4 regions of the Janthinobacterium sp. HH106 genome follow, and region 3 is predicted to be linked to each of the others. Evidence: predicted binding sites of a transcription regulator. Region 3 holds the regulator's gene; each other region holds the start of a gene.
The links. Region 3 encodes FNR, which switches genes on or off when oxygen is low (the NO sensors DNR and NnrR bind a similar motif). Its sites were predicted from a motif close to TTGATNNNNATCAA; they were not measured.

Region 1: the regulator FNR is predicted to act here: its motif matches at 1,961-1,974, upstream of JAB8_RS16310 (OmpW family outer membrane protein).
Region 2: the regulator FNR is predicted to act here: its motif matches at 1,399-1,412, upstream of JAB8_RS07470 (FliM/FliN family flagellar motor switch protein).
Region 4: the regulator FNR is predicted to act here: its motif matches at 3,854-3,867, upstream of JAB8_RS03565 (PAS domain-containing methyl-accepting chemotaxis protein).

What each region holds. Positions count from the first base shown of each region.
Region 1 covers NZ_LRIC01000041.1:3,218-11,178, forward strand. The annotation lists gene JAB8_RS16300 (methionine ABC transporter permease) at 1-346, shown strand, start outside; gene JAB8_RS16305 (MetQ/NlpA family ABC transporter substrate-binding protein) at 372-1,199, shown strand; gene JAB8_RS16310 (OmpW family outer membrane protein) at 1,278-1,895, opposite strand; gene fur (ferric iron uptake transcriptional regulator) at 2,259-2,699, shown strand; gene JAB8_RS16320 (MerR family transcriptional regulator) at 2,774-3,136, shown strand; gene JAB8_RS16325 (NAD(P)H-dependent oxidoreductase) at 3,210-3,800, shown strand; gene JAB8_RS16330 (SpoIIE family protein phosphatase) at 3,981-5,198, shown strand; gene JAB8_RS16335 (SiaB family protein kinase) at 5,264-5,821, shown strand; gene JAB8_RS16340 (DUF1987 domain-containing protein) at 5,844-6,242, shown strand; gene JAB8_RS16345 (GGDEF domain-containing protein) at 6,246-6,986, shown strand; gene JAB8_RS16350 (transporter substrate-binding domain-containing protein) at 7,001-7,711, opposite strand; tRNA gene JAB8_RS16355 (tRNA-Sec) at 7,883-7,961, opposite strand, start outside; gene selB (selenocysteine-specific translation elongation factor) at 7,957-7,961, opposite strand, start outside.
Region 2 covers NZ_LRIC01000014.1:18,582-26,542, reverse strand. The annotation lists gene JAB8_RS07475 (FliM/FliN family flagellar motor switch protein) at 1-348, opposite strand, end outside; gene JAB8_RS07470 (FliM/FliN family flagellar motor switch protein) at 350-1,228, opposite strand; gene JAB8_RS07465 (flagellar hook-basal body complex protein FliE) at 1,783-2,121, shown strand; gene fliF (flagellar basal-body MS-ring/collar protein FliF) at 2,182-3,918, shown strand; gene JAB8_RS07455 (flagellar motor switch protein FliG) at 3,896-4,936, shown strand; gene fliH (flagellar assembly protein FliH) at 4,933-5,622, shown strand; gene fliI (flagellar protein export ATPase FliI) at 5,619-6,929, shown strand; gene JAB8_RS07440 (flagellar export protein FliJ) at 6,938-7,375, shown strand; gene fliD (flagellar filament capping protein FliD) at 7,465-7,961, shown strand, end outside.
Region 3 covers NZ_LRIC01000012.1:131,356-139,316, reverse strand. The annotation lists gene ccoN (cytochrome-c oxidase, cbb3-type subunit I) at 1-278, shown strand, start outside; gene ccoO (cytochrome-c oxidase, cbb3-type subunit II) at 294-908, shown strand; gene JAB8_RS06700 (cbb3-type cytochrome c oxidase subunit 3) at 910-1,110, shown strand; gene ccoP (cytochrome-c oxidase, cbb3-type subunit III) at 1,103-2,023, shown strand; gene ccoG (cytochrome c oxidase accessory protein CcoG) at 2,028-3,410, shown strand; gene JAB8_RS06685 (FixH family protein) at 3,472-3,996, shown strand; gene fnr (fumarate/nitrate reduction transcriptional regulator Fnr) at 4,123-4,881, opposite strand; gene JAB8_RS06675 (response regulator) at 5,121-7,961, shown strand, end outside.
Region 4 covers NZ_LRIC01000002.1:658,060-666,020, forward strand. The annotation lists gene JAB8_RS03550 (VOC family protein) at 1-318, shown strand, start outside; gene JAB8_RS03555 (alpha/beta fold hydrolase) at 419-1,267, shown strand; gene JAB8_RS03560 (3-hydroxyacyl-CoA dehydrogenase NAD-binding domain-containing protein) at 1,415-3,502, opposite strand; gene JAB8_RS03565 (PAS domain-containing methyl-accepting chemotaxis protein) at 4,057-6,120, shown strand; gene JAB8_RS03570 (protein-glutamate O-methyltransferase CheR) at 6,124-6,948, shown strand; gene JAB8_RS03575 (chemotaxis protein CheD) at 6,945-7,475, shown strand; gene JAB8_RS03580 (chemotaxis protein CheW) at 7,462-7,961, shown strand, end outside.

The DNA.
Region 1 (7,961 bases), on a different contig from region 3:
CCTGGCGCGCCTGGTGGAACAGAACCTGCGCGAAGTGCCGCGCGGCGTGATCGAAGCGGCGCACGCCATGGGCGCGTCGGAAATGCAGATCATCTTCCGCGTGCTGCTGGTCGAAGCGCGCTCCGGCCTGGTGCTGGCGCTGACCGTGCTGTCGATCAGCTTCCTGTCGTATTCGGCCGTGGCCGGCGTGGTGGGCGGCGGCGGTATCGGCGACCTGGCCATCCGTTACGGCTACTACCGCTTCGAGACGGACATCATGGTCGCCACCGTGGCCATCCTGATCGTGCTGGTGCAAACCATCCAGTTCGCCGGCACGCGCATCGCCAAGCGCCTCGACAAACGTTAATTCAAATTCAGAAACAAGGACCTGCATGAACCACCTTCGCCGTAATTTGCTCCTGGCCGCCGCCAGCCTGGCCTTCGCCACCGCCGCCCACGCCAAGGACCCGAAAGAACTCGTCATCGGCACCAGCTCCGGCCCGTATTCCGACCAGCTGAAGCTGGGCATCAAGCCTATCCTGGAAAAACAGGGCTACAAGGTCAAGATCGTGGAATTCAACGACTACGTGCAGCCGAACTACGCGCTGGCCGAAGGGTCGCTGGACGCCAACGTGTTCCAGCACATCGTCTACCTGACCAAATTCGCCACCGATAACAAGCTGCCATTGAGCTCCTTGATCACCGTGCCGACCATGCCGATCGGCCTGTACGGCGGCAAGCAGAAAACCCTGGCCGACGTGAAGAACGGCGCCACCATCACCATGCCGAACGACCCGACCAACCAGGCGCGCGCGCTGGTGATGCTGGCCAAGATGGGCTGGATCAAGCTCAAACCGAACGTCGACCCGCTGCGCGCGTCCGAACGCGACGTGCTGGAGAACCCGAAGAAGCTGAAACTGGTGCCGCTGGAAGCGGCGCAGCTGCCACGTTCGCTGGCAGACGCCGACTACGCCTTTGTGAACGGTAACTTCGCCCTGGCCGCCGGCATGAAGCTGACCTCGGCCCTCTCCGTGGAAAAGATCTCGGACAGCTACATCAACCTGGTCGCCATCCGCACGGCCGACAAGGCCAAGCCATGGGTGAAGGACCTGGAAGCGGCCTACCGCTCGCGCGCCTTCCTCGACGCGACGAACAAATACCTGGCCGGTTACGAAAAGACGGACTACCAGCTGGCGCTGGAAAAGACGCTGAAAAAATAAACAGCGTGCACCAAACGTAAAAAGGACGGCCAAGGCCGTCCTTTTTTATTGTCCGCGCCTTGCGGGCGCCATCACTATTTAGAAGCGGTAGCCCACGCCTACGCCGATCAGGATAGGATCGACTTTGACTTCGCTGATCTTGGCGCCGCCGGCCAGTACGTCGCTGCGGATCTGTACTTTCTTGATGTCGAAGTTCAGCGACCAGTTTTTGTCCAGTTTGTAATCGACACCGGCTTGCAGCGAGTAGCCCCAGCTGTCATGCTCCAGGCGGCCTGCGCCGTTCAGCAATTTCACGTCCGAGATATTCGTGTAGTTCACGCCGGCACCTACGTATGGGCTGAACTGTTTTTCAGGCATGAAGTGGTATTGCAGCGACAGGGTCGGCGGCAAATGCTTGAAAGTACCGATCTTCGTGCCGGACAAGGTAACGTCATGCTTTTGCGGATACGTCAGGATCAGCTCGGCAGCGATGTTAGGCGTGAAGAAATACGAAATATCGATTTCAGGAATCGTCTTGCTGCTGACGTGAATAAGGTCGGATGCGCCGACGCCACCAACAGGAGCAGATTTGTTGGCCGGATCGATGTGCACGGCGCGGGCACGGACCAGCCATGGGCTTTCCTGTGCCATTGCGTTGCCGGCGAAGGCGCCGATGGCGGCCAGGACGATTGCTGCTGCAGTTGCGGACTTTTTCATTCTAGTTCCCTCTTTTTGTCGTTAAGTAACGCTGCGAAGTCTAAGAGTGCAGTGCAACAAAAACTTTGATCCACATCAAATAGTGCTAGATGGCATCACTAGACGGATTTTTTCCTTTGCCCAAGTCAAGAAAATGCGGCAATGCAGCGTGACCGATGCAAGGTCCCCTATTTCAGCGGCCAGCCAGCCGCGCAATGCTGAGACAAGTTGCGCGCCGCGCAATGGTTACTTGCGCCGATGTCACTGGATTGCCGCCGGCCCCTGCAGCATACTATTTCCAGTGCACACATGAGAATGGTAATGATTATCATTTGCGATATAATGGCTTACCTCGCTCAGCGACTACAAAAAGGAATGGGAGACATGGATATATTGAGGGAACTGCGTGAATCGGGCTTGAAAGTGACCATCCCCCGCTTGCGGATTCTGCAGCTGTTCCAGGAAGGCACGATCAAGCACCTGAGTGCGGACGATGTCTACAAACTCTTGCTGGCTGAAAAGATCGACGTGGGCCTGGCCACCATCTACCGCGTACTGATGCAGTTTGCCGAGGCCGGCATTCTGTTTCGCCGGCACTTCGAATCGGGCCACGCCGTGTTCGAACTGAATGAAGGCCAGCACCACGACCACCTGGTCTGCACGGGTTGCGGCAAGGTCGATGAATTCGTCGACGAAGGCATCGAACTGCGCCAGAACGAGATCGCCGCCGAACGGGGCTTCGTGCTGCACGAGCACGCGCTGTCGCTGTACGGCACCTGCGCCGAGTGCACGGCGAAGAAAGTCCCGCCGCGCAAAGCCTCCTGAGGCAGCGCGGAAGGTAGCGCCTGGCAAGCCACCTGCGCTACACTGCGTGCGCCGCAGCTCAACAAGGGACAAGCATGTACATCGGAGAAATCGCCCGCCTGGCGGGCACCTCGCCCAAGGCCTTGCGCCACTATGAAGCGCTGGGCTTGCTGGGCGACGTGCGCCGTTCCGGCGCCTATCGCGTCTACACGCAGCAAGACCTGGCGCAGGTCAAACTGATACGCCAGGCGCAGGTCCTGGGCTTCCGCCTGGCCGAACTGCTGCCCGTCCTGGCCGGCGACGATACGGACTGGGCCGCCCTGTCGCGGCACATTGACGCCAAGCGCGCGCAGGTGCGGCAGGATATCGCCCGCCTGCGCCAGCTCGACGCGCAGCTGGCCGACATCGACACGGAAATCCGCGACTGCCTGGCGCGCCAGCAACTGCAGGCAGCCTGACACTGCGCGCTTGACTCTGCCCCCAGGGGCAGGCTTTAGCATGCAAGCTCTTCTTTAACGGACAGCCTGCATCATGACCAAGACGACACCCAAGCGCATTTTAATTCTCCTCGGCCATCCCTCCAGCGACAGTTTCTGCGCCGCCCTGGCCGAGGCCTACGCCGCCACGGCCCGCAGCGCAGGCCATACCGTGCGCGAACTGCGCCTGGGCCAGCTGGACTTCGACCAGAACCTGCATGAAGGCTACCGCCAGGTACAGCCGCTGGAGCCAGACTTGCTGGCCGCGCAGGAAGCCATCAGCTGGGCCGAACACCTGGTGTTCGCCTACCCGATCTGGTGGGGCGGCGCGCCGGCCCTGCTGAAAGGTTTTGTCGACCGTATCTTCCTGCCCGGCTTTGCCTTCAAATACCGCCCGGGCAAGGCCTTTCCCGCCCAGCTGCTGAAGGGCCGCACGGCGCAGCTGCTGGTGGCGATGGACACGCCGCCCTGGTATTTCCGCTGGGTCTACCACATGCCCGGCATTCACCAGCTGCGCAAGACGACCCTGGAATTTTGCGGCGTCAAGCCGGTCAAGGTGGCCTGCTTCGGCCCCATGATCGATTCCACCGGCACGCAGCGCGCGCGCTGGCTGGAGCAGGCACAGGCGCTGGCCAGGCGTCTGTAAGCCCGGCAACGGATTGCCATGCAGCCATCTTGCATACGGTTTTGACAAGCCGGTAATCAAGCCGTCATATTCAGCGGCTACCATGATGATATTGCCTGTTTGTCAGTCGCCTTGCTCTCGCGACAACAAAGGTCCGATCGTCATGTAAAGGTAGCCGCTGTGGAGTTCAACGCTTCTCGATTGCATCTTCCCCGTTATCGCACGTCCGTGGCGCTTGATCTGTGCGTTCCCACGGAATCCGTGCAGGCCGACGCCAGCAACTTCGCCGTGCTGGAATTGTTCACGGAACGGCGTGACATGATGAGCCTGCCCGTCACGGAACAGCAAAAGCCGATCGGCTTGATCAGCCGCAATATCTTCATGTCGCAGATGTCCAAGCCCTTTTATCACGAGGTGTACGGCAAGAAGAGCTGCATCGCCTTCATGGACAAGGAACCGCTGATCGTCGATGGCGCCATGAGCATCGAAGACCTCACCTTCCGCGCCGTGGAAGCGGGAGAGAAGGCGCTGGCCGACGGCTTCATCATCACCGAGGATGGCGCGCTGGCCGGCGTGGGCTTCGGCCTGCAGCTGATGAACGTGGTGGCCACCATGCAGGCGGAAAAGAACCGGCAGATCATGCACAGCATCGATTACGCCAGCGTGATCCAGCGCGCGCTGCTGCGCACCTCCGATGCGGAATTGCGCGCCACCCTGCCCGACGCGCACCTGGAATGGCAGCCGCGCGACGTCGTCGGCGGCGACTTCTACTTTTTCGAACGCCACGAAGGGGGCTGGTTCGCCGCCATCGCCGACTGCACGGGCCACGGCGTGCCGGGCGCCTTCATGACCCTGATCGCCTCGTCGGCCCTGAGCCAGGCCTTGCGCGAACGGGGGCCGCGCGATCCGGCCGCCCTGATCGGCGCCGTCAGCCGCGCCATCAAGACCCTGCTGGGCCAGGACGGCGCCGACAGCGGCGCGGCCACCGGCCACGCCGGCTCGAACGACGGCATGGATTGCGCCTTTTTATGCTACGACACGGCCAGCGCCAGCCTGCGTTTCGCAGGGGCGAAACTGGCGCTCTACGTGGTGGCGCCGGGCGAAGAAGCCGTGCGCGCCATCGATGGCGCGCGCATGGGCGTGGGCTACGTTGACACGCCGGCCGGCTACTGCTGGCACAACGAGACACCCGACATTCCCGCCGGCAGCCTGCTGTTCCTCACCACCGACGGCTTGCTCGACCAGATCGGCGGCGCGCGCGACATCGCCTACGGCAAGCGGCGCATGCGCGAACAGCTGCTGGCGCGGCGCGACGCTCCGGCCGGCGACGTGGCGGCGGCCCTGCTGCAGGACAGCGCCGCCTGGCAGGGAAAACAGCCACGCCGCGACGACCTGACCTTTTTCTGTTTCCGCCTGTAGTCTGGGCGCCATCGAGCCACCTTATCAACAAGACACCGGGTCACCGGCTAGCCAGGAGCACGCACGTGCTGTACGAAGAATTCAACGAGTTTTGGGATGTGGCCCGCAAGCGCAACATCATCTTTTTTTACGTGGGCTATTTCTCGCAGCACGTGGTGAGCGCCATTTCCGAAACCATCAAGGCGCGCCTCGATACGGCCGGCGCGGCCGGGCCCACCCGGCGGCGCATCTTTTCCTCGTTCATCGAGATGTCGCAAAACATCATGCATTATTCAGCCGACAGCCTGACGCCCGATGCGCAGCTGGACCAGCAGATGCGGCGCGGCTCGTTTTGCATCGGCACGCGCGGCGACAGCTTTTTTCTGCTGTGCGCCAACCCCGTCTCGACCGACAACGTGGCGCAGATCCGCGCCCGCCTGGAACCGCTGCACACGATGACGATGGAAGAAATCCGCCTCGCCTACAAGAAGGCCCTGCGCGAGGAAGCGCCATCGGACAGCAAGGGCGCGGGCCTGGGTTTTCTCACCATGGCGCGCGATGCCAGCGAGCCGCTGGAATTCGAATTCGTCCAGGACCCACAGGAACCTGGCCACACCATCTTCTGCATCAAAGCCATCATTTGAAAGAGCCGACTCAGGAAAGCATATGCAATTACCGTCACCACTGTTCATCGCCGCGACCCCGAGTTCGCCCGAAATCGACTTCCGTTTCGAGCAGCACACCCTGTCGATCAAGGGCGAGTCGTATCCGGAAAACGCGGCCGCCTTCTATGGTCCGCTGATCGCCGCCGTGCGCGCCTATCTGGAAGGCTGCCGCGAAGCTGCCATCACCGTCAACGTCTCGCTGGCCTACTTCAACAGCTCCAGCACGAAGATGCTGTTTACCCTGTTCGACACCCTGAACCAGGCGGCCGTGGACGGCAACCAGGTGCGCCTGAACTGGTATCACGACGAGGACGACGACACCATCCTGGAATTCGGCCAGGAGCTGCAGCAGGATTTTACGGCCCTCGACTTCCACGACCATCCCGTGCAGGGCAGCTAGGGCATGCGCGCCGCCATCTCCGAGTCCGGCCTGGAGCCCGACCTGTTCACCGTGGAAGCGGCAGCGCTGGCCGCCGCGCGCCGCATGCACGCCGACGCCAACGCCTCGGGCGCGGAACAACGGCGCGTGCTCGGTGAACTGATCGTTCACTACGAGCGGCTGATGCGCGAGACGCGCCGCCTGATCGGCCGCAGCGACCGCGCCGAGCGCGACATGCATCTGCTGAACCGCCAGCTGCAAACCCTGGCCGGCCAGCTCGAATACCGCGCCACGCACGACCCGCTGACGGGCGCCCTGAACCGCGGCGCCGTGATCGACCACGCCTCGCGCTGCCTGGCGCAGGGTGACATGGCGCTGATCGTGCTCGATATCGACCTGTTCAAGCAAGTCAACGACGACTTCGGCCACCCGGCCGGCGACGGCGTGATCCAGGCCGTGGTCGACTGTTTGAAAGGATTATTGGGACAGGAAACGGCCATCGGCCGGGTCGGCGGCGAAGAGTTTTCCGTCGTCTGGCCCACCTCCTCGCGCGACGAAGCGGCGCAAGTGGCGCAGCGCATCTGCGAGACGGTCGGCAGCCAGCGCCATGCGGCGCCCATCACGCGCGCCATCACCATCAGCGTGGGCCTGAGCTGGAACCGCGCCGGCACGCCGTTCGAAACGGCCTACAGCCATGCGGACCAGGCCCTGTACCAGGCCAAGCGCGAAGGACGCAACTGCGTGCGCCAGTGGCTGGAGAGTTAAGTCGATGCGCTGAATCAGCGCAGCTGTTCGCGCGCCATGCTGCCGTCGCGGCGCATGGCCGCTGCCGCGCGCTGCATCGCCGCCACCTGCGCCTCGGGCACCTTGAGGTTGCAGGCCAGGTAAGTCTGCACGCGGTTGAAAGTCAGCAGGGGCACCACCTTGCCTTCCCATTCCTTGCCGACGAAAGGCTTGCTGCCCACCGCCAGGCCGACTGCCCACAGGTCGATGCGCCCGAGCAGCAGCTTTTGCGGATTGATCCACTCCTGCGTGACAGGCGCCACGTTCATGCCGTGCTGGCGCAGGTAGTCGTCGCGCGCGTCGCCCAGCACCGTGCCGATCACCAGGCCGCGCGCATCGGCCAGGGTGCGCAGCGCCAGATGCCGCTCGGCCAGGCCATACAGTATCCACTCCGCTTCGTTGAGGGGGCCGATCCAGCGAAATTGCGCTTCGCGCTCTTGCGTGCGCGTGGTGGAAAAGATGCAGGTGTCAGGCTCGCGCAGCGCCTGCGCATACGCGCGCTTCCACGGCAGCAGTTCCATCGTATAGCCGATGCCGGCGCGCGCCATGATGTCACGCACCTTCAGCGTTTCGCGTCCCACGACGACATTGCCTTCCATCATGCTCGACGGCGGCAAATGCTCGCCGACGATGCGCAGGCCCGCCGCCCCGGCCGCCGCCGGCAGCAACAGCGCCGCCAGCAGCCATGCCATGCTTGCTTGTTTCATGCTTGCCTTCTTCTACCACAGGGGATACGCAGCCCTGCACCTGCAGGATGGTACCATCGGCCCCCGCCGGCCATGGCCAAAGGTTGTCAGCTAAACCATTATTTTTCCGTAACGTGGCTCAGGGCCAACGCCGGGATCATCATGCGAGGGGAGGATGGCGAGAAAAACAAGTGGCGGAAAACAGTAGGAGTCGAACCTACGGGAGAACGTCTGACGCCCTCCACCGGGTTTGAAGCCCGGCCACATCACC
Region 2 (7,961 bases), on a different contig from region 3:
GAGGTTGAGGCCGTCGAGGTCGATGACTTTCAGGCCATAGTTCTCGCCGGCCACCACCACTTCGGCACGGCCGATCGGCGTGCCATTGACCTTGATCACCAGCGGTTCGCCGGCCAGCATGTCGAGTTCGATCACGCTTTCCGGGCCGATGGCCATCAACTCTTCCAGTGAAATGCGGGCCGAGCCCACTTCCAAGGTCAGGGTGACGGGAATCTTGCGCATCATCTGCGGAATGTCGCGGCGCGCGCGGGTGCTGGCCACGTCGGCAACGTCGCCCTGGTCGATGATCATGTCATCGCCCAGGTCTTCCAGCAGGGTTTCGCTCTGGTTGGTATCGGTCATATTCATATTATTCGACATCTTCAAATGAGGTTAAACAGAGCTTGCCCTTGTGTTCGGAAACAGCCGCTGTAAATAAACGGGAGTCGTCCAGCATGACGTCAGTACGGCTCAGACTGACGGGAATCACGTCGCCCACGCGCAGGTCGAACAAGGCGCCCAGCTGCATCTGCTTGCTGACGAGCCGGCCTTCCAGGGTCACTTGCAGGCGCGACGCGAGCGGGCGCACGCTGCCGCGCAAGGCTTTCTTCGCTTGCGCGCGTTCGGGCAACAGGCCGCGCAACACATCGGCCATCAGGCGCTTGTCCAGCGAGAACCAGAACTGGCCGCTCTGCCCCGCTTCGACGTCGCTGAGCGACACGGTGACGATCCAGCTGCCGCGCGCCGGGTGCACGCCGGACTGCACGGCCACCTCGGCACTGGTGTCGATGTCGCTGCTCTTGCCCAGGGTTTGCAGATTCTTGTGGATGCGCGTGAACAAACTGTTCACCAACTGTTGTCCCAGCACCACAGCGAGGCGCTCTTCCGTGGCCGTCACGCGCACTTGCGCCGGATCGGGCAGCGCGCCCTTGGCGCCGGCACTACCGTAGCGATAGTTCAGCACGCTCAAGAGGATCTGCCGTTCGAGCGCAAAGCCCGGCTGACCGGCCGGCGTGGAAAAACTCAGCCAGCGATTCGCGCTGTCCTCGTTCTCCACGCGCGACAAGGTCACGGCATCGATCTGGAAATTGCCCCAGTAGCGCCGGCTCATCGGCTGGCGCAGGGCCACGGCCAGGTCGTCGCGCAGCTGGGCGCCGAATACATGCAGCAAATGGACAGGACGTCCAAGCAGACAGGAATCGAGGACTTGATGGCGCGCAGTTTGATCTGTCTTGGTAATGATTGTCATGTAGTGGTCATGTCGGTATTGCGGTGGCAGAACAAATTATACGGATCGCCCGAAATTAAATACAGCATCATCTTGGCCTTGCCAACCGGCCGGCCGGCGAGCAAACGATTGCGCATCGTATCGCATGCTGGATGACTACGGTGCTGAACAATACATGAAAAAGCAAAATATTGCCATGTATCAATATTCCTTGAGGCAATCCTCTCTTTACTTTATAGTTGCCTCGAGGTAAGCTTATAGCGAGAAAAAAGTGATTTGCAGTGCGCCATTCCGCTTACCTGATTCCGGTTTTTATGGCAGTTTCCAGTCCCTCTTATTGCCACCAGAAGAAACTTTTATCAGATAATTATTAGTTATCATGGCCATGTAAATCATTCGGCGCGATTCTGCCGGGTTTGTTGAATCTGCTTGAGCGGATGGTGTGGCAACTGATAAAACTGATGGGCCCTGTCAATTGGGCCAGGCAAGATGGCATTGGATGTAATGCCTGCCGGAATGGCAACACCAGTAATTTCTGATTGATACGTCACCGCATATTGAAAGTAGAGGGCAAGATGAGCAACGAACTCGCAGGTCTGATCAAGGCCGATCTGGCAGCACTGAGCAATGACGCGCGCGCCCTGGGCGCCAGCATCGCGCCGGCCGCCCAGTTCGGCGCACCGGAACAATCCAGCTTCTCGTTTGCGCAAAGCATGAAAGACGCCATCGGCAAGGTCAACGGCGACGACCGCATGGCTGCACAAAAAATGAGCGACGTCGACAGCGGCAAGAGCGACGACATGGTCGGCGCCATGCTGGCCAGCCAGGAAGCGAGCCTGTCCTTTTCCATGTTGATGCAAGTGCGCAACAAGGTCATGGGCGCGGTCGACGAACTCATCAAACTGCCTCTGTAATCTTCACGTCCTGATCCACGCCCAGCCTCCCAGCGAAAGTTACCCCAAGTGATTACCACCATGAAGTCCGCATTTGCGCGCTGGCGCCCAGGCGCCCAGCCCGCCATCCCGCCCGCCCTGCTGAAAAACCTGGTTCCCATCGTCGTGCTGGCCATCGGCATCACCGCCATGGTGACCATGTATGCCTGGCGCGACCAGGCCAACTACAAGCCGGTGTTTGGCGCGCGCGAAAAAGTGGCCGTGACGGACATGATGGCCACCCTGGACGCCGAGCACATCCCCTACCGTTTGCATCCGGACAGCGGCCAGGTGCTGGTGCCCGACGCCATGCTGGGCAAGGTACGCATGCTGCTCGCCTCGAAGGGCGTGACGGCGCAGCTGCCGGCCGGCCTGGAACTGATGGACAAGAATGACCCGCTGGGCGTATCGCAATTCGTGCAGGACGTGCGCTTCCGCCGCGGCCTGGAAGGCGAGCTGGCGCAAAGCATCATGACGATGGACGCGATCGCTTCGGCGCGCGTCCATCTGTCGATTGCCAAGTCGACGTCGTTCGTCGCCAGCGACGGCGACAAATCGTCGGCTTCCATCGTCGTGGCGCTGAAACCGGGCCGCACCCTGGCGCCGGAACAGATCGCCGCCGTCATCAACATGGTGGCCGGCAGCGTCGCCAGCCTGGCGCCCACGCGCGTGAGCCTGGTCGACCAGGGCGGCAACCTGCTGTCCTCGCACGTCGACCTGACGGACGGTTTCGATGCGTCGGCCGCCGGCAATGAAGGCGCGAAACGCTTTCAGGATGAAATCCGCCGCAACGTCACGGGCTTGCTCGGTCCCGTCATCGGCGAAGACAACTTCAAGCTCAGCGTGACGGCCGCCGTGAACAACGACCGCGTGGACGAAACGCTGGAAAAATACGGCGAAGCGCCGAAAGTGACGAGCGAAGCGATGCGCGAAGAGCAGGAACGCAACCGCACCGTGGCCGGCATTCCCGGCAGCCTGTCGAACCGTCCGCCAGCGGCCGCCGTGCCGGCACCGGCCGACGCCGCCGGTGCCGCACCCGCCGATGGCGCGCCGAAGCCGTCCGACGACGGCACGGCCCGCAAGAACGCCACCACACGCCAGTACGCGTATGACCGCAGCATCACGCAGATCAAGCGCAGCCGTGGCCGCCTGGAAAAACTCAGCGTCGCCGTCGTCCTCAACAGCGCCGCCGCACCGAACCCGAAAACGGGCTGGACACCAGCCGAACTGGGCAATATCGAAAAAATGCTCAACAGCGGCCTGGGCATCAACGCCCAGCGCGGCGACAGCCTGAGCCTGACGGCGCTGGCCTTCCCTGCCAAGCCGCCCGTGGCGCAATGGTGGGAAGAGCGCGACACCGTCGTCGATTTCAGCAGCTGGCTGCTGTACGCCCTGGGTGCCGTGCTCGGCTACTTCCTGATCCTGCGTCCGCTGCTGCGCCTGCTGACCACGCGCCTGGCGCCGCCGGCACTGAAACAGCTCGATCCGGCCCTGGCGCTGGGCGGCAGCAACGCCGCCGCCGGCGCCAATGGCGTGACCGCCGCCGGCGCGCCGGCCTTGGGCGTGAATGGCAGCCCGCTGGCGCTCGAGGGCGAAGCCGCCGCCGGCAACGCCATGCCGGTCGTGCCGCTGCTGGAAAATTATGACTTGCCGCCACCAGGCTCGGCGGTCGACGTGATGGTCGACCACCTGAAAGTGCTGGCGGAAAAAGAACCCGAGCGTGTCGCCGAAGTCGTCAAACAATGGATGCAGAAAAATGGCCGAACTCAACAACAGTAATCCCTCCGACGGCGCCGAATACGAAAGCGCCAGCCTGAACCCAGTGGAACAGGCCGCCATCGTGCTGCTGAGCATCGGCGAAGAACAGGCCGCCAATGTGCTGCGCTGCCTGTCGCGCGAAGAATTGCTGGAAGTCACGCAAGTGATGTCGCGCATGAGCGGCATCAAGGTCGAATCCGTGAAAACGGCCATGCAGACCTTCTTCGACGACTACCGCCAGCAAAGCGGCGTGCACGGCGCCTCGCGCAGCTACCTGAAGCGCTCGCTGGACATGGCGCTGGGCAGCGATATCGCAAATAGCGTGCTCAACAACATTTACGGCGACGCCATCCGCCCCAAAATGGCGCGCCTGCAATGGGCCTCGCCAAAATGGCTGGCCGAATACATCGTCAACGAGCACGTGCAGATGCAAGCCGTGTTCCTGGCCTTCCTGCCGCCCGCGCTGGCCGGCCAGATCCTCGACGCCCTGCCCGCCGAAGGCCGCGACCTGGTCTTGCTGAACCTGGCGCGCCTGGACGAGATCGACCGCGACCTGCTGGTCGAGCTCGACGAACTGGTGGGCCGCTGCCTGGGCGCGCTCGACACGCAAAGCACCAGCGTCGAGGGCATCCGCCAGGCGGCCGAGATTCTCAACCGCATGCCGGGCAACCGCGCCGCGCTGGTCGAACTGCTGCGCGCGCACGACCCGGACGTCGTGTCGGAAATCGAACTGAGCATGTACGACTTCCTGATCCTGGCCACGCAGAGCGATGTCACGCTCACGCGCATCCTGGAAGACGTGCCGATGGAACAGTGGGCGATTGCACTGAAGGGCGCGGAACCGTCGATCCGCGACGCCGTGCTGAAAACCATGCCGCGCCGCCAGGCGCAGAGTTTCGAAGACATGATGCGCCGCTCCGGCCCCGTGCCCCTGTCGCGCATCGAACAGACGCGTCAGGAAATCATGGCCACCGTCAAAGGCCTCGCCGATGCGGGCGAGATCGAAGTGCAACTGTTTGCCGAAGCGGTGATCGAATGAAACACTTCCGCTCGTATCGTTTCCCGCCGCTGTCGCAATTCATCGCCGCCGGCCAGCGTGCCTCCAACGAGGACACGGATGGCCAGTGGCAGGCGTCCGTCTCGGAAGGTTTCGAGCAGGGCCAGCGCGACGGCTACGAAGTGGGCCTGGTGCAAGGCCAGCAGGATGGCTACGACGCCGGGCGCAGCGATGGCATGGCGCAGGGCCGCGAAGAAGGCCGCAATGAAACCTTGGTGGCGCTGGACCGCCTGGCGCGCCCCGTCGACGCCATCTTGCGCGACCTGAAGAAAGTGCGCGCCGATTACCGCGAAGCGCAGCGCAAGGAAGTGGTCGACCTGGTGGCCAAGGTGGCGCGCCAGGTGATCCGCGCGGAACTGGCGCTGCAGCCGGTGCAATTGCTGGCCCTGGTCGACGAGACCTTGGCCTCGATGCCGCCCACGCGCGAGGAAATCGACGTCTTCCTCAATCCGGAAGAACTCAAACGCATCAGCGAACTCGATCCGAAGCGCGCCAAGCGCTGGAACCTGATCGCCGACGCGCGCCTCGACGCGGGCGAATGCCGCATCAAGGCCGGCGACAATGAAGTCGACGCGGGCTGCCATCAGCGCCTGTCGGCCTGCATGGAGCAGGTCAGCAGCCACCTGGCGCTGGCCGCCGAACACGCAGACCACGGCGCGCCTGCATGATCGCCGACACGCTGCGCAGCTTCGAGATCGGCGACATCCCGGTCGCGACCCCCACCGGCCGCCTGGTCGGCGCCTCCGGCCTGCTGCTGGAAAGCGCCGGCTGCCGCCTGCACACGGGCCAGCGTTGTCAAATTGAAACAGTCAATGGCGAATGGCTCGATGCGCAAGTCGTCGGCTTCCGCGAAAAACTGTCGTATTTAATGCCGTTCAAGAAGGCCACGGGCCTGACCACGGGCGCCAGAGTCCTGCCCCTGCCCGACAAGGCCAGCCTGCAGATCGGCCCGTCGTGGCTGGGCCGCATGGTCAATGGCCTGGGCGAGCCGATCGACGACCTGGGCCGCCTCGGCGGCGAACACATCCTGGAAGTGACGCCGCCGAAGATCAATCCCCTGAAGAAACAACCGGTGGTCGAACCGCTGGACGTGGGCGTGCGGGCGATTAACAGCATGCTGACCCTGGGCAAGGGCCAGCGCGTGGGCCTGATGGCCGGCTCCGGCGTGGGCAAGAGCGTGCTGCTGGGCCTGATCACGCGCCAGACCGTGGCCGATGTCGTCGTCGTCGGCCTGATCGGCGAGCGGGGCCGCGAAGTGCGCGAATTCGTGGAAAAATCGCTGGGCGCCGAAGGCTTGAAAAAAGCCGTGCTGGTGATCGCGCCGGCCGACGAATCGCCCTTGATGCGCATCATGGCCACCGAACTGTGCCATTCGATCGCCGCCCATTACCGCGACCAGGGCAAGCACGTGCTGCTGCTGGTCGACTCGCTCACGCGCTATGCGATGGCCTTGCGCGAAGTGGCGCTGGCCCTGGGCGAACCGCCGGCCACGCGCGGCTACCCGCCGTCCGTGTTTTCGAACCTGCCGCAACTGGTGGAAAGCGCCGGCAACGGCGCCCACCCGGAAGGCAGCATGAGCGCCATCTACACGGTGCTGGCCGAAGGCGACGACCAGCAGGACCCCGTGGTCGATACGGCGCGCGCGATTCTCGACGGCCACATCGTGCTCACGCGCGAACTGGCCGAGCGGGGCCACTACCCCGCCATCGATATCGCCGCCTCGATCAGCCGCTGCATGGCGCAGGTGATCACGCCCCCCCACATGCAGGCGGCGCGCGCGCTGAAAGCGTCGATGGCGCGCCATGCGCGCGTGCGCGACCTGATCCCGCTGGGCGCCTACGTGCCCGGCGCCGACCCGATCACCGACCGCGCCGTGCAGTTGCACGCGCCCATCGAAGCCTTCCTGTGCCAGGGCACCAAGGAAGAGGCGCCGATGGGGCCGTGCATCGAACAACTTGAACAGATCATGGCCTAGGAGCATACGTGAGCGACGCGCATACTATCCGCAACCTGACCACCCTGGTCGGCCTGCGCAGCACCGAAGTCGAACGCCTGCAAGGCGAAATGGCGGCGCAGACGGCCGTGCGCGAGCGCTACCAGAAAAACCTGGAGCGCCTGACGGGTCTGTACACGGATAGCGGCCCCAGCGGCGCCCTGCCCCTGGCCCTGTCCGTCAATTGCGGCAACTTCAAGCAAGCCGTCATGCAGATGGCCGACCAGCACCGTACCGACCTGCATTTGCACGAGGCCAACATGGCCGTCTCGCAACGCGCGCTCAATACGGCCTGGGCCAAGCGCGAAGTATTGGACCAGGTGCTGACGCAAAAACAAAAACATGTTGCAAATGAGCAACAACGTGTCGATGCCAAGCGGCAAGACGAGCTGGCGACGCAATTCTGGTTCCGCGGACAGGTAAAATGAGGTTGGTGTAAGTTTCTTTCAGGAAAACTTCACAAAACGGGAATGGGGGTCGCCTTGTACCGGTATATCCCTTTATTCAGGAGTCTGGCATGGCAAACGTAATTACTGCACCGCAATACGATCCGCTCGTCACTGCAAAAAACCTGGCTACCAAGTCGGTCGCGGCGCAGCAGGACAAATTGACTAAGCAAACCGCACTGGCCAACACCACGGCCGCGGCGCTGAACAACCTGAAGCTGGCCATGAGCGCCTTCCAAAGTACGATGACGACCATGAGCAGCAGCAGCAAGTCGCTGCTGAGCCAGTCCGCCACATTCAGCAATACCGCCTATGGCAGCGGCACGGCCGATGCCACGGCAGTTGCCGGCAGCTATTCCTTTTTCGTACAGCAACTGGCCACAGCCAGCCAGACTTCGTACAGCGGCCTCGCCAGCAGCCCCGCCGCCGGCAGCGGCACGCTGGCCGTGCGGATCGGCGATCCGCTGGCCCCCGTCACCGCAGACAACAGCTTTGACATCGACCTGAGCGCCGCTGACAAGGATGCCGACGGCAACCTGACGCCGCAGGAAATCGCCGCCGCCATCAA
Region 3 (7,961 bases):
GGGTGGCCACCATCGGCATCGTGCTGTACATCGCCGCGATGTGGATCGCCGGCGTGATGCAGGGCCTGATGTGGCGCGCGGTCAATCCGGACGGCACCCTGACCTACACCTTTGTCGAGAGCGTGAAAGCAACGTATCCGTACTACGTGGTGCGCGTGGCCGGCGGCCTGCTGTACCTGTCGGGTATGTGCATCATGGGCTACAACACCTGGATGACTCTGCGCGGCAGCAAACTCCCCGTCGCCCGCATTCCGGAACTGAACGCGGCGCACGCCTGATAGGAGCGAAAGCAAATGAAATTTTCACATGCATGGATTGAGAAAAACCCCTGGCTGCTGATCGCCCTGGTCACGGTGGTGATCAGCATCGGCGGCGCCGTCGAGATCGTCCCCCTGTTCTTCCAGAAGAGCACGACGGAGCCCGTCGCCGGCCTGAAGCCGTATTCGCCGCTGCGCCTGGCGGGCCGCGACATCTACGTGCGCGAAGGCTGCTACAACTGCCACTCGCAGATGGTGCGTCCGCTGCGCGCGGAAACGGAACGCTATGGCCACTATTCGGTCGCCGGCGAGTTCGTCTACGACCGTCCGTTCCAGTGGGGTTCCAAGCGCACGGGGCCGGACCTGGCCCGCGTGGGCGCCCGCTACAGCGACGAATGGCACCGCACGCACTTGAACAACCCGCGCGACGTGGTGCCCGAGTCGAACATGCCGGCCTACCCATGGCTGGCGAAGACCAAGCTGGTGCCTGACGACATCATGCCGAAGATGCGCGCCCTGAAACGCCTGGGCCAGCCGTACAGCGACGAAGAGATCGCCGCCGGCCCCGCGCAGCTGCAGGACAAGACGGAAGAAGACGCCCTGGTCGCCTATCTGCAAGGCCTCGGTACATTAATCAAAACAAGGAATTAGCATGGCAATCGAAAACCTGTTTGACAGCGCCAGCAGCGTCATGACGGTGGTTTCCTTTATGACATTCGTGGGCATCCTGTGGTGGACGTTCAGCCGCAGCAATGGCGACTTCGACGCGGCGGCACGCCTGCCGTTCGCCGACGAGGCGCTCGACTATCCGGCCGATGCCGCGCCGGCACAAGGGGAGCGCAACCATGGCTGACTTTACCAATGGCTTCTGGAATATCTACATCGTCGTGCTGTCCCTGCTGGGCATCATCGGCTGCGGCGTGCTGCTGTACTCGCAGTCGAAAGTGAAAGTGGCCGCCGGCGCCCCCGCCGACGGCACCACGGGCCACGTGTGGGACGAGGACTTGAAGGAACTCAATACGCCGATGCCGCGCTGGTGGATGTGGCTGTTCTACATCACCATCGTCTTCGCGCTGGCCTACCTGTTCCTGTACCCGGGCCTGGGCACCTACGCCGGCAGCCTGGGCTGGAAATCGACGGGCCAGTACGAGGAAGAGCTGAAGAAGGCGGAAGCCGACTACGGCCCCCTGTTCAACAAGTACCTGAGCCAGGACTTGAAGACGGTGGCCGCCGATCCGCAGGCGCAAGCGATCGGCCAGCGTCTGTTCCTGACCTACTGCGCGCAGTGCCACGGTTCGGATGCCCGCGGCAACAAGGGCTTCCCCAACCTGACGGACAAGGACTGGCTGTATGGCGGTGATCCCGACATCATCAAGACCACCATCATGCACGGCCGCAATGGGCAGATGCCGCCGATGGGCGCCGCGCTCGGTTCCGAAAAAGATGTCGAGAACGTGGCCCATTACGTGCTGAGTCTGTCCGGTTCCACGTCGGACCCCGTCAAGTCCGTGCTGGGCAAGGCCAAGTTCGGCGCCTGCATGGCCTGTCACGGCGCCGATGCGAAGGGCAACCAGATGCTCGGCGCGCCTAACCTGACGGACAAGATCTGGCTGTACGGCGGCAGCGCCGATACCATCATGGAAACCGTGCGCAAGGGTCGCAACAACACCATGCCGGCCTTCAGCGACTTCCTCGGCGAATCCAAGGTACACGTGCTGTCGGCGTATGTCTGGAGCCTGTCGAATCCCCAGACGCCCGTGAAATGATGTAATGGAACCTCAAGTCATCAAGATGTATGCGGCCCGCGAGCAAATCTACCCTCGCGAGGCCAAAGGACGCTACGCTACCTGGCGATGGGTATGCGTATGGCTTACCCAGCTCGCGTTCTACGGCTTGCCGTGGTTGACCTGGAATGGCAGGCAAGCCCTGCTGTTCGATTTGACCACGCGCAAGTTCTACATTTTCGGCGTCGTGCTGTGGCCCCAGGATTTCATCTATCTGGCGGCCCTGCTGATCATCTGTGCGTATTTGTTATTCCTCGTCACGGCCATTGCCGGGCGGGTGTGGTGCGGGTTTTCTTGCCCGCAAACGGTATACACGGAAATCTTCCTGTGGGTCGAACGCCGCATCGAGGGCACGCGCAGCGCGCGCATGGCCCTCGACAAGCAGGGCCCCTCCGTGCGCAAGGCGTTCAAGAAGACGGCCAAGCACCTGGTATGGGGCGCCATCGCCCTGTGGACGGGCTTTACCTTTGTCGGCTACTTCACGCCGATCAAGGAACTGGCGCGCGAGGTGACCACCCTCAATTTCGGTCCCTGGGAATGGTTCTGGGTCTTGTTCTACAGCCTGGCAACCTACGGCAACGCGGGCTGGCTGCGCGAGCAGGTGTGCAAATACATGTGCCCCTACGCGCGCTTCCAGAGCGCCATGTTCGACCAGGACACCCTGATCATCACCTACGATGCCAAGCGCGGCGAACCACGCGGCGCCATGAGCAAGAAGGCCGGCAACAACGACAAGCTGGGCGACTGCATCGATTGCACCCTGTGCGTGCAGGTGTGTCCGACCGGTATCGATATCCGCAACGGCCTGCAGTATGAATGCATCGGCTGCGCCGCCTGCGTCGATGCCTGCAATACCGTGATGGACAAGGTCGAGCGGCCGCGTGGCCTGATACGCTACAGCACCGACCATGCGATGGAAAACAACTTCAATTCGAAGCAGATCCGCCAGCGCGCCATGCGCCCGCGCGTGCTGATCTACACGTCCATCCTGGCCCTGATCATCATCGCCGTGTGTACGTCGCTGGCCCTGCGCACGCCCCTGAAAATGGACGTGATCCGCGACCGCGGTTCGATGGGACGCGAGGTGGAAGACGGCATGATCGAAAACGTCTATCGTCTGCAGATCATGAACACCTCGGAGCAAAGCCAGCATTTCAAAATCAGCGCATCCGGCTTGCCGGGCCTGACCTTGCTGACGCGCGACGAAGTGACCTTGCAGCCGACGGAAACGCTGGGCTGGCCGATCCGCCTGCGCGTGCCGCACGGCGTCGGCGAGAAGGGCTCGAACAAGATTGCGATCGAATTGCACTCGCTGGACGACCCGTCGCTGCACGTGCGCGAAAGCGCGGTGTTCATCGTGCCGCGCTAATGCAGGAAGGCCGGTCCCCGCATGGGGGCTGGCCGTATACCAGAAACACAGGAGAAATACCATGTCCGACAGTCTGAAACTGCAACCTCCCGTTGCCCCCTGGTACAAGCATCGCTGGCCATGGCTGCTGATGATCGGTCCCGGCCTGTCCGTGGTCGTCGGCAGCTTCATGGGCTATATCGCGTTTACGCAGCCCGATGCGCTGGTGGTGGGCGACTATTACAAGCAGGGCAAGGCGATCAACCAGGATTTGAAGCGCGACACGATCGCCAGCGACCTGGCCATGGATACGACCCTGTCGTATGACGTCGCTGCAGCGCGCCTGAGCGGCTCCGTGCACAGCTTCGGCAAGGCGTACCAGGGGCCTTTGCAGCTGCACCTGGCGCATGCGACCCTGCCGGAAAAGGATATCAAGCTGCTGGTGCAGCCCGATGCGGCCGGCAATTTTTCCGTGGCGCTGCCGATGCTCGAGCGCAGCCGCTGGCAAGTGCTGGTGGAAAACGACAAACGCGAGTGGCGCCTGTCCGGCATCTGGACCTGGCCCGTGCAACGCAGCATCGCGCTGCACGCGGATGAAGAGCTATAACGTACAGCGCCGGGAAAAAACCGTAGCGAGCGGCAGTGATTTGTGGCTGAGAAGCACAGCTGTGCTATAGCACAGCGAGCATCGCAGGCCGCAAAGCACGACGCGCAGCAGGTTTTGACGGTGCTGTTACTTGCAGACGTCGGTGCCGGCTGTAATAGCTTTTAACTTGGCCGGCTGCAAGATCTCGATCTCGCGGTTGGAAACGCGCAGCCAGCCTTCCTTCTTGAATTTCGACAATAAACGGCTGACGCTTTCGATGGTCAGGCCCAGGTAGTTGCCGATTTCCTCGCGCGACATGCGCAACTGAAATTTGCTGGCCGAATAGCCGCGCGCTTCATAGCGCGACGCCAGGTTGACGATAAAGGCGGCAAAACGCTGCGTCGCCTGCATGTTGCCCAGCAACAGCATGACACTTTGCTCGCGCGTGATTTCCTGGCTCATCATGCGGTGGAAATGGCGCAGCAGGGTCGGCATATTGCCCAGCAATTGTTCCAGGCTGGAAAACGGGATTTCACACACTTCACTGTCTTCCAGCGCCACCGCATTACAGTGGTGACGGTCGGCGCTGATGGCGTCCATGCCCAGCAGTTCGCCCGCCATCTGGAAACCCGTCACCTGCTCTTCGCCGCCCGGATTGATCTGGTAGGTCTTGAAGTGGCCCAGACGGATCGCATACAGGTTCTGGAACGAGTCGCCGATGCGGAACAGCGAAGCGCCGCGCACGATCTTGCGGCGGCGGCCGATGATCTGGTCCAGTCTGTCCATGTCGCCCACGTCGAGGCCCATCGGCAGACACAATTGATGCATGCTGCAGGTCGAGCATCGCGCACGCAACGCTTCCACGGTCACTGTGGGCGAGGTTGGAGTGAGTAGCGCTTCAGTCATGTCGGTACCTTTTAGAAAATGCAACAACAAGTTTACTGCATACAGGGTTGCCGTGTGCCAATTTCACCGCAATTTCGCTGAATAAACGACGTTCCGACTTTAATTATATGGCAACATCGTCAAAAGCCCATGCGGAGAGGGCAATTTGCGTGGCGGCGCTTGCCAAGCTGGGGTATTGATAGGAAAATTCCTGACAGCATTATCTGCCGCCTGTGCCGCCCGGTACTGAAAAGGAAATCATGAAGCCTCTCGGCATCAAAGCAAAAGTCGCGCTGGCCACCAGCCTGACCTCGATCGCCATGATCGCGCTGGTCACCATGATCCAGGTGCAGCACATGCGCGACGATTTCACCAAGGTACTGTTGAGCCAGCAGTCGTCCCTGATCAGCCGCACCGCCGCCGAGCTCGACGACAAGCTGGGCATGCTGCTGCAGATCGTCACCCTGACGGCCCGGCAGCAGCCGCCGGAACTGATCGCCCAGCCCGCCCAATTGCGCGAATACTATTCGCGCCGCTCGATGCTGGTGCTGTTCGACGACGTGCTGGTGCTCGACGCGCACGGCGCCGTCGTGGCCGACATGCCGGAAGTGGCGGGGCGCGCCGGCATCAACGTCGCCGAGCGCGAGTATTTCCAGACCGTGCTGCGCACGCGCCAGCCCATGATCACCGAGCCGATGCTGGGCAAATCGAGCGGCATGCCCATCGTGCAGATGGTCGCGCCCGTGCTGGGCGCCGATGGCCAGGTGGCCGGCGTGGTGATCGGCGTGCTGCGCCTGTACAAGGATAACCTGCTGGGGAGGTTGCGCTCAGAAAAGATCGGCAAGAGCGGCTATTACTTCGTCCTCACGCGCGGCGCCGTGCCGCGCTATGTGCTGCATCCCGACACCAGCCGTTTGCTGCAGCCGCGCCTGCCGAACGCCAACCTGACGACCACCCGGCTGCTGAAGGACGATGGCGAAGGCACCATGGTCAGCACCAACAGCCGCGGCATCACGGCCGTCAACAGCTTCAAGCGCCTGAAATCCGTAAATTGGCTGCTGGCCGCCTCGCTGCCCCTCGACGACGCCTTCGAACCGTTCGACGGCGTGCTGTACCGGTTGGTGCTGTGGAGCATCCTCGCCTCGCTGCTGGCCGCAGCCGTGCTGGGCTGGGTCACCGTGCGCCTGCTCTCGCCGCTGGTGCGCCTGCGCGACACCCTGCAGGCGCTGCGCACCAGCGGCAGCCGTTTCACTCCCGTGCCCGTGCAGCAGCGCGACGAGATCGGCGAGCTGACGGAAGCGTTCAACGGCCTGATGAGCGAGCGCGACCGCTTGCAGCAGGAGCTCGAATCGCGCGCGGCGGAGCTGGAACAGGAGCGCGACCGGGCCGAGGCGGCCAACCGCGCGAAGAGCGATTTCGTGGCCAACATGAGCCATGAAATCCGCACGCCCCTCAATGCCGTGCTGGGCATGGTGTATTTGCTGGGCAATACCAAGCTCGATACGGAACAGCGCAAGTATCTGACCATGGTGCGCGTGGCGGGCCAGTCGCTGCTGGGCATCCTCAACGACGTGCTCGATTATTCGAAGATCGAGGCGCGCCGCATGGAATTGTCGCCCGTCGAATTCGACCTCGACGAAGTCATGAACACGCTGGCCACGACGATGACGATGAATGCGGGCGAAAAGGAGCTGGAACTGGCGATTGCCGTCGAGCCCGACGTGCCGCGCCGCCTCATGGGCGACGCCCAGCGCCTGCAGCAGATTCTCGTCAACCTGGCCGGCAATGCGATCAAGTTCACCGAGAGCGGCGAAGTGGTGGTGGCCGTCAGCCTGGCCGAGAAGGACAACGGCCGTGCCTGGCTGCGCTTCGAAGTGCGCGACACGGGCATCGGCATGACGGAACTGCAGCAACAGCAGCTGTTTGCCGCGTTTTCGCAGGGCGACCAAAGCATCACGCGGCGCTTCGGCGGCACGGGCCTGGGCCTGGCCATCAGCAAGCAGCTGATCCACATGATGGGCGGCGACATCGCCGTCGCCAGCAGCGAAGGCAAGGGCAGCCGCTTCTGGTTCAGCGTGCCGTTCGAGATGCTGGCGCAGCCGGCCGAAACGCGGCGCACGCCCACCCTGGGCCAGCTGCGCCTGCTGGTGGCCGACGACAACCGCACCACGCGCGAACTGATCGTCAAGCTGATCGAGGCGTGGGGCTGGCTGGCCGACGAAGTGGACTCCGGCTTTGCCGCTATCGAACTGTACCGCGAGCGCCTGGCGCAGCAGCAGCCGTACGACGTGGTGCTGGCCGACTGGCACATGCCCGTGATGGACGGCCTGGCCACGGCCAAGGCCATCCGCCAGGCAGCCAGCGGCCAGCGCCAGCCCATCGTGGTGATGGTCAACGCCTTCGCCCGCAACCACCTCGAGGAAATCTCCAGCGCGGCCGAGGCCGATGTCGTGCTGATGAAGCCCATCACGGGCTCGAGCCTGTTCGATGCCCTGCACCAGGCGCTGATTACCAAGCACGACGGCGGCGAGCAGCGCATGCTGCAGCAGCCGCTGGGCACGGAACTGGCCGGCGTGCATTTCCTGCTGGTGGAAGACAACCATTTGAACCAGGCCGTGGCGCGCGGCATCCTCGAACACATGGGCGCCACCCTCGACGTGGTGGGCGACGGCTTGCAGGCCGTGGAACGGCTGCGCACGGAAGCGCTGCGCTACGACATCGTGCTGATGGACATGCAGATGCCCGTCATGGACGGCTTCAGCGCCACCCACATCATCCGCACGGAACTACGCTTGAGCCTGCCCGTGATCGCCATGACGGCCGGCGTGCTGGCGTCCGAGCGCGAGCGCTGCATGACGGCCGGCATCAGCGATTTCATCGCCAAGCCCGTGGTGGTGGAAGAGATGATGGAAGTGATCCTGCGCCACCTGCCCAAGCGCCCGCCAGTGCAGACGGCGGGGCCGGCGCCCGTCGCCGATGAGGAAGTGTTTTCCATGGCGCCGCTGATGCGCGTGATGGGGCGCGACGCGAAGGGGCGCGGCGTGCTGCGGCGCATGGTGGAAGACGCGCTGAACAAGGGCATGACGCCCATGCGCGATGCC
Region 4 (7,961 bases), on a different contig from region 3:
GTGCCCAAGGTAGGCAGCGACCATGCCAACGCCTGGATAGGCTACGGCGAGCGCAGCGATGCACAGCACCCCGAGCGCAGCTACTTTTCCGTGCGCCTGGGCCCGCAGCCCGACGACGCGCCGCGCCGCCACTGCTGCTTCAAGGCCCCCTCGCGCGCGGCCGTGGAAGCGTTTTGGCAGGCCGGACTGGCGCATGGCGGCATCGACCTGGGCGCGCCCGGCCTGCGCCACTATCACGCCAGCTATTACGCGGCCTTTCTGTTCGATCCCGACGGCAACCGCATCGAAGCCGTCTGCCACCGCGCCGAGGCCGGCTGACAGGTGGGGAAATCCGGCTCTGTTCGGCATTTCCACTTCGAGACGATTTGCCTATAATGGCTGGCACGCCATACCGGTCCGTGAACAAAGAAGGAGATTCATGCATCATCTATTCATCGGCCGCCCCGCGCGCACCATGCTCCTCTCCAGCGCCGGCTTGCTGCTGGCAGGCTGTTTTTCCGGCTGCTCTCTGTTTCCATCCGCCCCGGCCACGCCAGGTGTGCCGGCCACTGCGGCCCTGCCCGACGCCAGCATCGCGTATACCCTGAGCGGCCAGGACGGCTTGCCCGTCGTGTTCCAGTCGGCCATGGGCGACGGCAAGGATGTATGGGCCAAGGTCGTGCCGGAAGTCGCCCGGCAGCACCGCGTGCTCGTCTACGACCGTCCCGGCTATGGCGACAGCCAGAAGACCACCACGCCGCGCGATCCCTGCACCATTGCCGCCCAGCAGCGCGCCCTGCTGGCGCAGGCGGGCCTGAAGCCGCCGTATGTGCTGGTCGGCCACGGCTTGGGCGGACTGTACCAGTATGTGTATGCCCGGCTGTACCCGCAGGACGTGGCCGGCCTGGTCCTGCTCGACCCCACGCACCCGCAGCAGTGGAACCGCCTGCAGACGGACGCGTCCACCTACGCCATGCTCGTGAAGACGCGGCGCAAACTCATGTTCAACAGTACGGAATCGGCCGAATTCGATGCCCAGACGCAATGTCTGCAACACGTCGACATGAACAGCCCGCTGCGCGTGCCCGCCATGCTGCTGGTGCGCGACAAGTTCGGCATCGAGGAAATGGGCTCGTTTGAAAACGTGGTGCGGGCGCAGGAAAAGGATTGGCAGCGCCTGTCCGGCGCGCCAGCCATCGAGCGCATCACGGGCGCCGGCTATTACATCCAGAAAGACAACCCCGTCATCGTCAACGAGGCGGTCAAGATGGTGGCGAAGAAGAAGTAAACATGCTTGCTGGCGTCCGTGGTGGTGTCGGATTACGCGGCGTGCCGCCGCTAATCCGACCTACGCCTCTACGAGGGCTCAAGAGCCGGGTAGGTCGGATTAGCGCGGCAAAGCCGCGCGTAATCCGACAATACTGTTGGCGTCGGCTTAGCTATTGAAACCCTTGCCCTCGCCCGCCAGCTTCACCAGCAGGGGCGCCGGCGTCCACGCTTCGCCGTGGCGGCCTTTGGCGTAGCCGGCGATCGTATCGAGCACGTTCGGCAAGCCCACCGTGTCCGCGTAGAACATCGGGCCGCCGCGGAACAGCGGGAAGCCGTAGCCCGTCAGATACACCATGTCGATATCCGAGGCGCGCAGGGCGATGCCCTCTTCCAGGATGCGCGCGCCTTCATTGACGAGCGCATACACGAGGCGTTCGACGATTTCCTGGTCGCTGATCTTGCGCCGCGTCACGCCGATGTCGGCGGAATGCTGAACGATCATCGCATTCACCTGTTCCGACGGATACGCCTTGCGGTCGCCCGCCTTGTAGTCATACCAGCCGGCGCCCGTCTTCTGGCCATAGCGTTTCATTTCGCACAGCAGGTCGGCCGTCTTCGAATACGTGACGTCCGGCTTTTCCACGTAGCGGCGCTTGCGGATGGCCCAGCCGATGTCGTTGCCGGCCAGGTCGCCCATGCGGAACGGGCCCATGGCGAAGCCGAACTTCTCGACGGCCTTGTCGACCTGCTCTGGCAAGCAGCCTTCTTCCAGCAGGAAGCCGGCCTGGCGGCTGTATTGCTCGATCATGCGGTTGCCGATAAAGCCGTCGCATACGCCCGAGACGACGCCCGTTTTTTTCAGCTTTTTCGACAGCGCCAGCGCCGTCGCCAGCACGTCCTTGCCCGTTTCCTTGCCGCGGACGATTTCCAGCAGCTTCATGACGTTCGCGGGGCTGAAGAAATGCGTGCCGATCACGTCCTGCGGGCGCTGGGTGAAGGCGGCGATCTTGTCCAGGTCCAGGGTGGACGTGTTCGAGGCAAGGATGGCGCCCGGCTTCATGACGGCGTCAAGCTGCTTGAAGACGGTTTCCTTCACGCCCAGCTCTTCGAACACGGCTTCGATGACGATGTCGGCTTGCGCGATGTCGGCATACGCCAACGTGCCGGAAACGAGCGCGATGCGCTGCTCGGCCTTCTCTTGCGTCAGCTTGCCCTTCTTGACCGTGTTTTCGTAATTCTTGCGGATCGTGGCCAGGCCCTTGTCCAGCGCTTCCTGCTTCGTTTCCAGCAGCATCACGGGAATGCCCGCGTTGGCGAAGTTCATGGCGATGCCGCCGCCCATGGTGCCGGCGCCCACGATGGCCGCGCTGGCGATCGTGCGCACGGGCGTATCGGACGGCACATCGGGCACCTTGCTGGCGACCCTCTCGGCAAAGAAGGCGTGGCGCAAGGCTTTCGATTCGGGCGACTGCACCAGCTGCATGAACAGTTCGCGCTCGTACTTCAAGCCATCGTCGAATTTCATCGTCACGGCGGCCGCCACGGCATCGACGCATTTGAGCGGTGCGGGGAACGGGCCAGACATGGCTTTGACGGTATTGCGCGAAAACTGCAGGAACGCTTCATGGTTCGGGTAATCGACCTTGCGCTCGCGCACTTTCGGCAGCGGGCGCACGTCGGCTATCTTCGTGGCGAAGGCCACGGCGGCGGCCAGCAAGTCGGCGCCGGGGGCGATGACTTCGTCGAACAGGGCCGTGCCGGCCAGTTTTTCGGACGCCACGGGCGTGCCCGAGACGATCATGTTGAGGGCCATTTCCAGGCCCAGCACACGCGGCAGGCGCTGCGTGCCGCCCGCGCCCGGCAAGATGCCGAGTTTGACTTCCGGCAAGGCCATCTGCGCGCCAGGCGCCGCCACGCGGTAGTTGCAACCGAGCGCCAGCTCCAGGCCGCCACCCATGCAGACGCTGTGGATCGCTGCCACGATGGGCTTGGTCGACTGTTCGACGACGTTGATCAGGGTGTGCAGGGTCGGTTCCGTGAGCGCCTTGGGCGAATTGAATTCCTTGATATCGGCGCCGCCCGAAAAGGCCTTGCCGGCGCCCGTGATGACGATGGCTTTGACGGACTCGTCCTCCAGCGCCTGGCGGATGCCGGCCACGGCGGCCGTGCGCGTCGCCAGGCCCAGACCATTGACGGGCGGATTGGCCAGGGTAATGACGGCAACGGCGCCGTTCACTTGATATTCAGCACTCATGTCTCTTCCTTATTGGTTTTGCTCAACGTATGAGGTGGTTGCAAGGGATGAAGCTTTACTATACCGCATAAAAGAACGCTCGTATTATTTTTGTACAGTGCGCACGGCCGCCAGCATGCTACGCCATGGTACAACATCGTTTGCGGATCGATTCTGCTACAAGCAGCAAACTCCGGCAGAAGCTATCAATTGGATATTCATTCAAATAACAAAACCACAATAATAATAACGTCGTTTTATTATGCGAAGGAATGCGTTTGTGATATGCCGGCATGGGGTAATTACGACAATTCTTACATTATTTATTCCCTCCCCTTGTTTTTCGCCAGACGCTGGGGAATAATAAAATTATTGATTCAAATCAATACTCTACAATTTATCTCCTATAGGCCAAGCGCAGAAAAAACATGGGCGGCAGTTCATTGCGCACATTCTCACCGATTATCACCAAATCACGGCCGATGCAATGACATTTTTGCCTTATACGGATAGCAGAAAAATAATAACAGCAGCCTTATCGCCCCCATTCCTCTTCTCATATCGAAGGACATACTATGGACGCAGCCAGCCATGTCAGCCCCACGCAGGATCTGGACTTAGAAGCGATAAATACTGCATTGAACCGTGTCCAGGCCGTCATCGAATTCGAACTCGACGGCACCATCCTGCATGCGAATGACAATTTCCTGCGTGTCGTCGGATACAGCCTGGCCGAGGTGCAAGGCAAGCACCATGCCATCTTCTGCGATCCCGAGTATGTAAAAACGGCGGAATACGCCAACTTCTGGGCCAAGCTGGCACGCGGCGAATTCGACCAGGGCGAATACAAGCGCCGCGCCAGGGATGGCCGCGAAGTGTGGATCAACGCTTCCTACAACCCCATCCTCGACGCGGACGGCAAACCGTATAAAGTCATCAAGTTCGCCACCGACATCACGGCCAGCAAGCACCGCAACGCCGATTACGAAGGCAAGATCGACGCCATCAGCAAGGCCCAGGCCGTGATCGAGTTCCGGCTCGACGGTACCATCATCCGCGCCAACGACAATTTCCTCAAGTCCGTCGGCTACACGCTCGACGAGATCGAAGGCAAGCACCACCGCATGTTTTGCGAGCCCGAGTACGCCAAGAGCGAGGAGTACGCGCAGTTCTGGCAAAAACTGGGCAAGGGCGAGTTCGACGCAGGCGAATACAAGCGCGTGACCAAGGACGGACGCGAAATCTGGCTCAATGCCTCGTACAACCCCATCTTTGACGCGGAGGGCCGCCCCTTCAAGGTAGTCAAGTTCGCCAGCGATGTGACGGCCCTGAAAAAGCGCAATGCCGAATACGAAGGCAAGGTCAGCGCCATCGGCAAGGCACAGGCCGTGATCGAATTCGACATGCAGGGCAAGGTGCTCGAAGCCAACGGCAATTTCCTCGCCGTCATGGACTATGACTTGAGCGATATCCAGGGCGAACACCACCGCATGTTCTGCGAGCCCGAGTATGCGGGCAGCGCCGAGTACAAGAAATTCTGGCAAAAACTCAACCGGGGCGAATTCGACGCGGGCCGCTACAAGCGCCTGGGCAACCATGGCAAGGTGGTGTGGATACAAGCGACCTACAACCCCATCCTCGACCTGAACGGCAAGCCGTATAAAGTGGTCAAGTTCGCCATCGACATCACGGACCAGGTGAACCTGGAAAACAGCATCCAGGCCAAGGCCGCCAACGACAGCCGCAAGGTCAATGCCCTGCTCGACTCGGTGGCGCGCGCGGCGCAAGGCGACCTGACCTGCCATATCGTGCCCGAAGGCGACGAACCGATCGATTTGCTGGCCGGCGGCATCAGCAAGATGATCGTCGACTTGCGCGGCGTCATCGGCAACGTGGTATCGGCGGCCAACGGCTTTGCCGAGGCTTCGCACACGATCGCCGAACGGGCCACGGGCGTAGCCGTGGGCACGCAGGCGCTGGGGGCCACGGTGGAAGAAATGAACGCCTCCATCGACGGCTTGACGTTTTCCATCAATTCCATCGCGGAAAACACTTCGAACGCCGATTCGCTGGCGAAAGCCACGCAGCAGGAAGCGGAATCGGGCGCGCGCGCCGTCGCCAAATCGATCGAGGCGATGGACCTGATCAACCGCTCGTCGGAAGACATCGGCGAAATCGTCAAGGTCATCAGCGAAATCGCCAACCAGACCAACATGCTGGCCTTCAATGCGGCCATCGAGGCGGCGCGCGCGGGCGAGCACGGCCTGGGCTTTTCCGTCGTCGCCGACGAAGTGCGCAAGCTGGCCGAGCGTTCCTCGCAGGCGACCAAGGAAATTTCCAAGCTGATCAACGAATCCGTCAAGCGGGTGTCCACCGGCAGCGAGATTTCGCGCCAGGCCAGCGACGCCTTCGACAAGATCGTCTCGGGCGTGGCGAAGACCACGCTGGCCATTTCCGATATCTCGAAGGCGGCCAACGAGCAGCTACTGACGGCGCGCGAAGTGTCGACGGCGATCCAGTACATCGCCGAGGAAACGGAAAAGTCGGCCGCCAACTGCGACAGCATCGCCCGTTCGACGGATGGCTTGAACGAGCGCGCGGGCAGCCTGAACCAGACTGTCTCCGGCTTCGTGGTGTAGGCCATGAGCCACGCGGCCACCTTGACGCCCGAGGTGCTGACGACGCTGATCGCGCTGGTGCGCCAGCATACGGGCATCGCCATGACCGCGCGCAAGAGCGTCTTGCTGGAACGGCGTTTGCAGCCACGGTTGCATGCGCTGTCCCTGACCAACTACCAGGCGTACCTGGACCGGGTGGCCAGCGACCGCGACGAGGTCGCCCATTTCATCGACCTGGTGACCACCAACGACACCCTGTTCTTCCGCACGCCGCAGGTCTGGGACTACTTCCGCGACCGCTACCTGCCCGCCTGGGCGCGCGCCCATCCCGACGGCTGCCTCGCCATCTGGTCGGCGGCCGCCGCCAGTGGCGAGGAGCTGTATTCGATCGCCATGCTGTGCGAGCAATTCAAGCTGCAAGTGCCCGCCTTCCGCTATCAGATCCTGGCCAGCGACATTTCGCAGCAGATCCTCGCGGCGGCAAAGGCCGGCCAGTACAGCGGGCGCTCCGTCGAGCGCATCCGGCTGTCGCACCCGGACTTGCTGCGCAAATATTTCTCGCCCGCGCCATATGGCGTCAAGGTCAACGACGAGCTGCGGCAGCATGTCAGCTTTGCCCAGCATAACTTGCTCGAAGCGCTGCGCCCGGCGCGCCAATTCGACCTGGTGTTCCTGCGCAATGTACTGATTTATTTCGACGCGGAGCACCAGGAAGCCGTGCTGCGCCAGACGCGCCTGAGTCTCAAGGATGAAGGCCGGCTGATCCTGGGCGAGTCGGAAACGATCGCCCGCCTCGGTACCGGCTATCAGTTCGAATTTCCCATGATTTACAAGGCGGGCAGCGCATGAGCATCATCATCGAACATGGCCTGGCGCCGCAACATGTTGGCATGGGGCAACTTAGCGTCGGTACGCATGGAGAGCAGCTGCAAGCCTTGCTCGGCTCCTGTATCGGCATCGGCTTCATCTGGAAAAACGGCCCCTGCTGCGGCCTGGCCCACTGCTTGCTGCCGGAAGCGCCCGGTGCCGGGCATGCCCTTGGCGCCCGTTATGTGAGCCAGGCCGTGCCCTCGTTGCTGCGCCTGATGGGCGTGCGCCAGGCCGATTATGCCGATATCGAGGTGGTGCTGGCAGGCGGCGCCAGCATGTTCGGCCCCGCCCACGTCCATGGCCGCCTGCAGGTGGGCCGGCAAAACGCGGAGGCGGCGCAAAAATACCTGGCCCAGTGCGGCTTGCACGTCAGTTTTTGCGCGCTGGGAGGCCGCCACGGCCGCCAGTTGCTGATCGATTGCGCCCGGCACAGCTACGCCGTCACCGAGGTGGTGGCACCACCCGAATGGATTCCACGCAAGGAAGGCGCATATGGATATGCATGAAGCGACGGGCTTGCAGGCCCATGGCGCAAGCGACACGGCCGCCGAACTGTTCGGCTCCTTCCACCTGGGCGGCGATGAATTCGCCCTGCCCGCCAGCTGCATCCGCGAAGTGGTGAACTACCCCGCGAAAGTCACGGCCCTGCCCCTGTCGCCCGCGTATCTGGAAGGCATGTTCACCTTGCGCGGCAGCGTCATTCCGGTGGTCAACCTGGGGCGCTTGTTCCGCGCTGATGCGCCGCGCGCCGTGGCCACGGACAAGATCGCCATCCTCGATTTCCAGCAAGTACTGATCGGCATCGTCTTCCAGGATACGGGCGAAATCCTGCGCGTGCCCGCCAGCGCGCGCAGCGCCCTGCAATATGCGGCCGGCGACAGCCAGGCCGTCATCGCCGGCACGATTTTGCTCGATGGCGGCGCGCGCCTGCTGCAGATACTCGACCCGCACGCCCTGCTGCGCATCGAAAACGTGCCCCACGTATTGGCGCT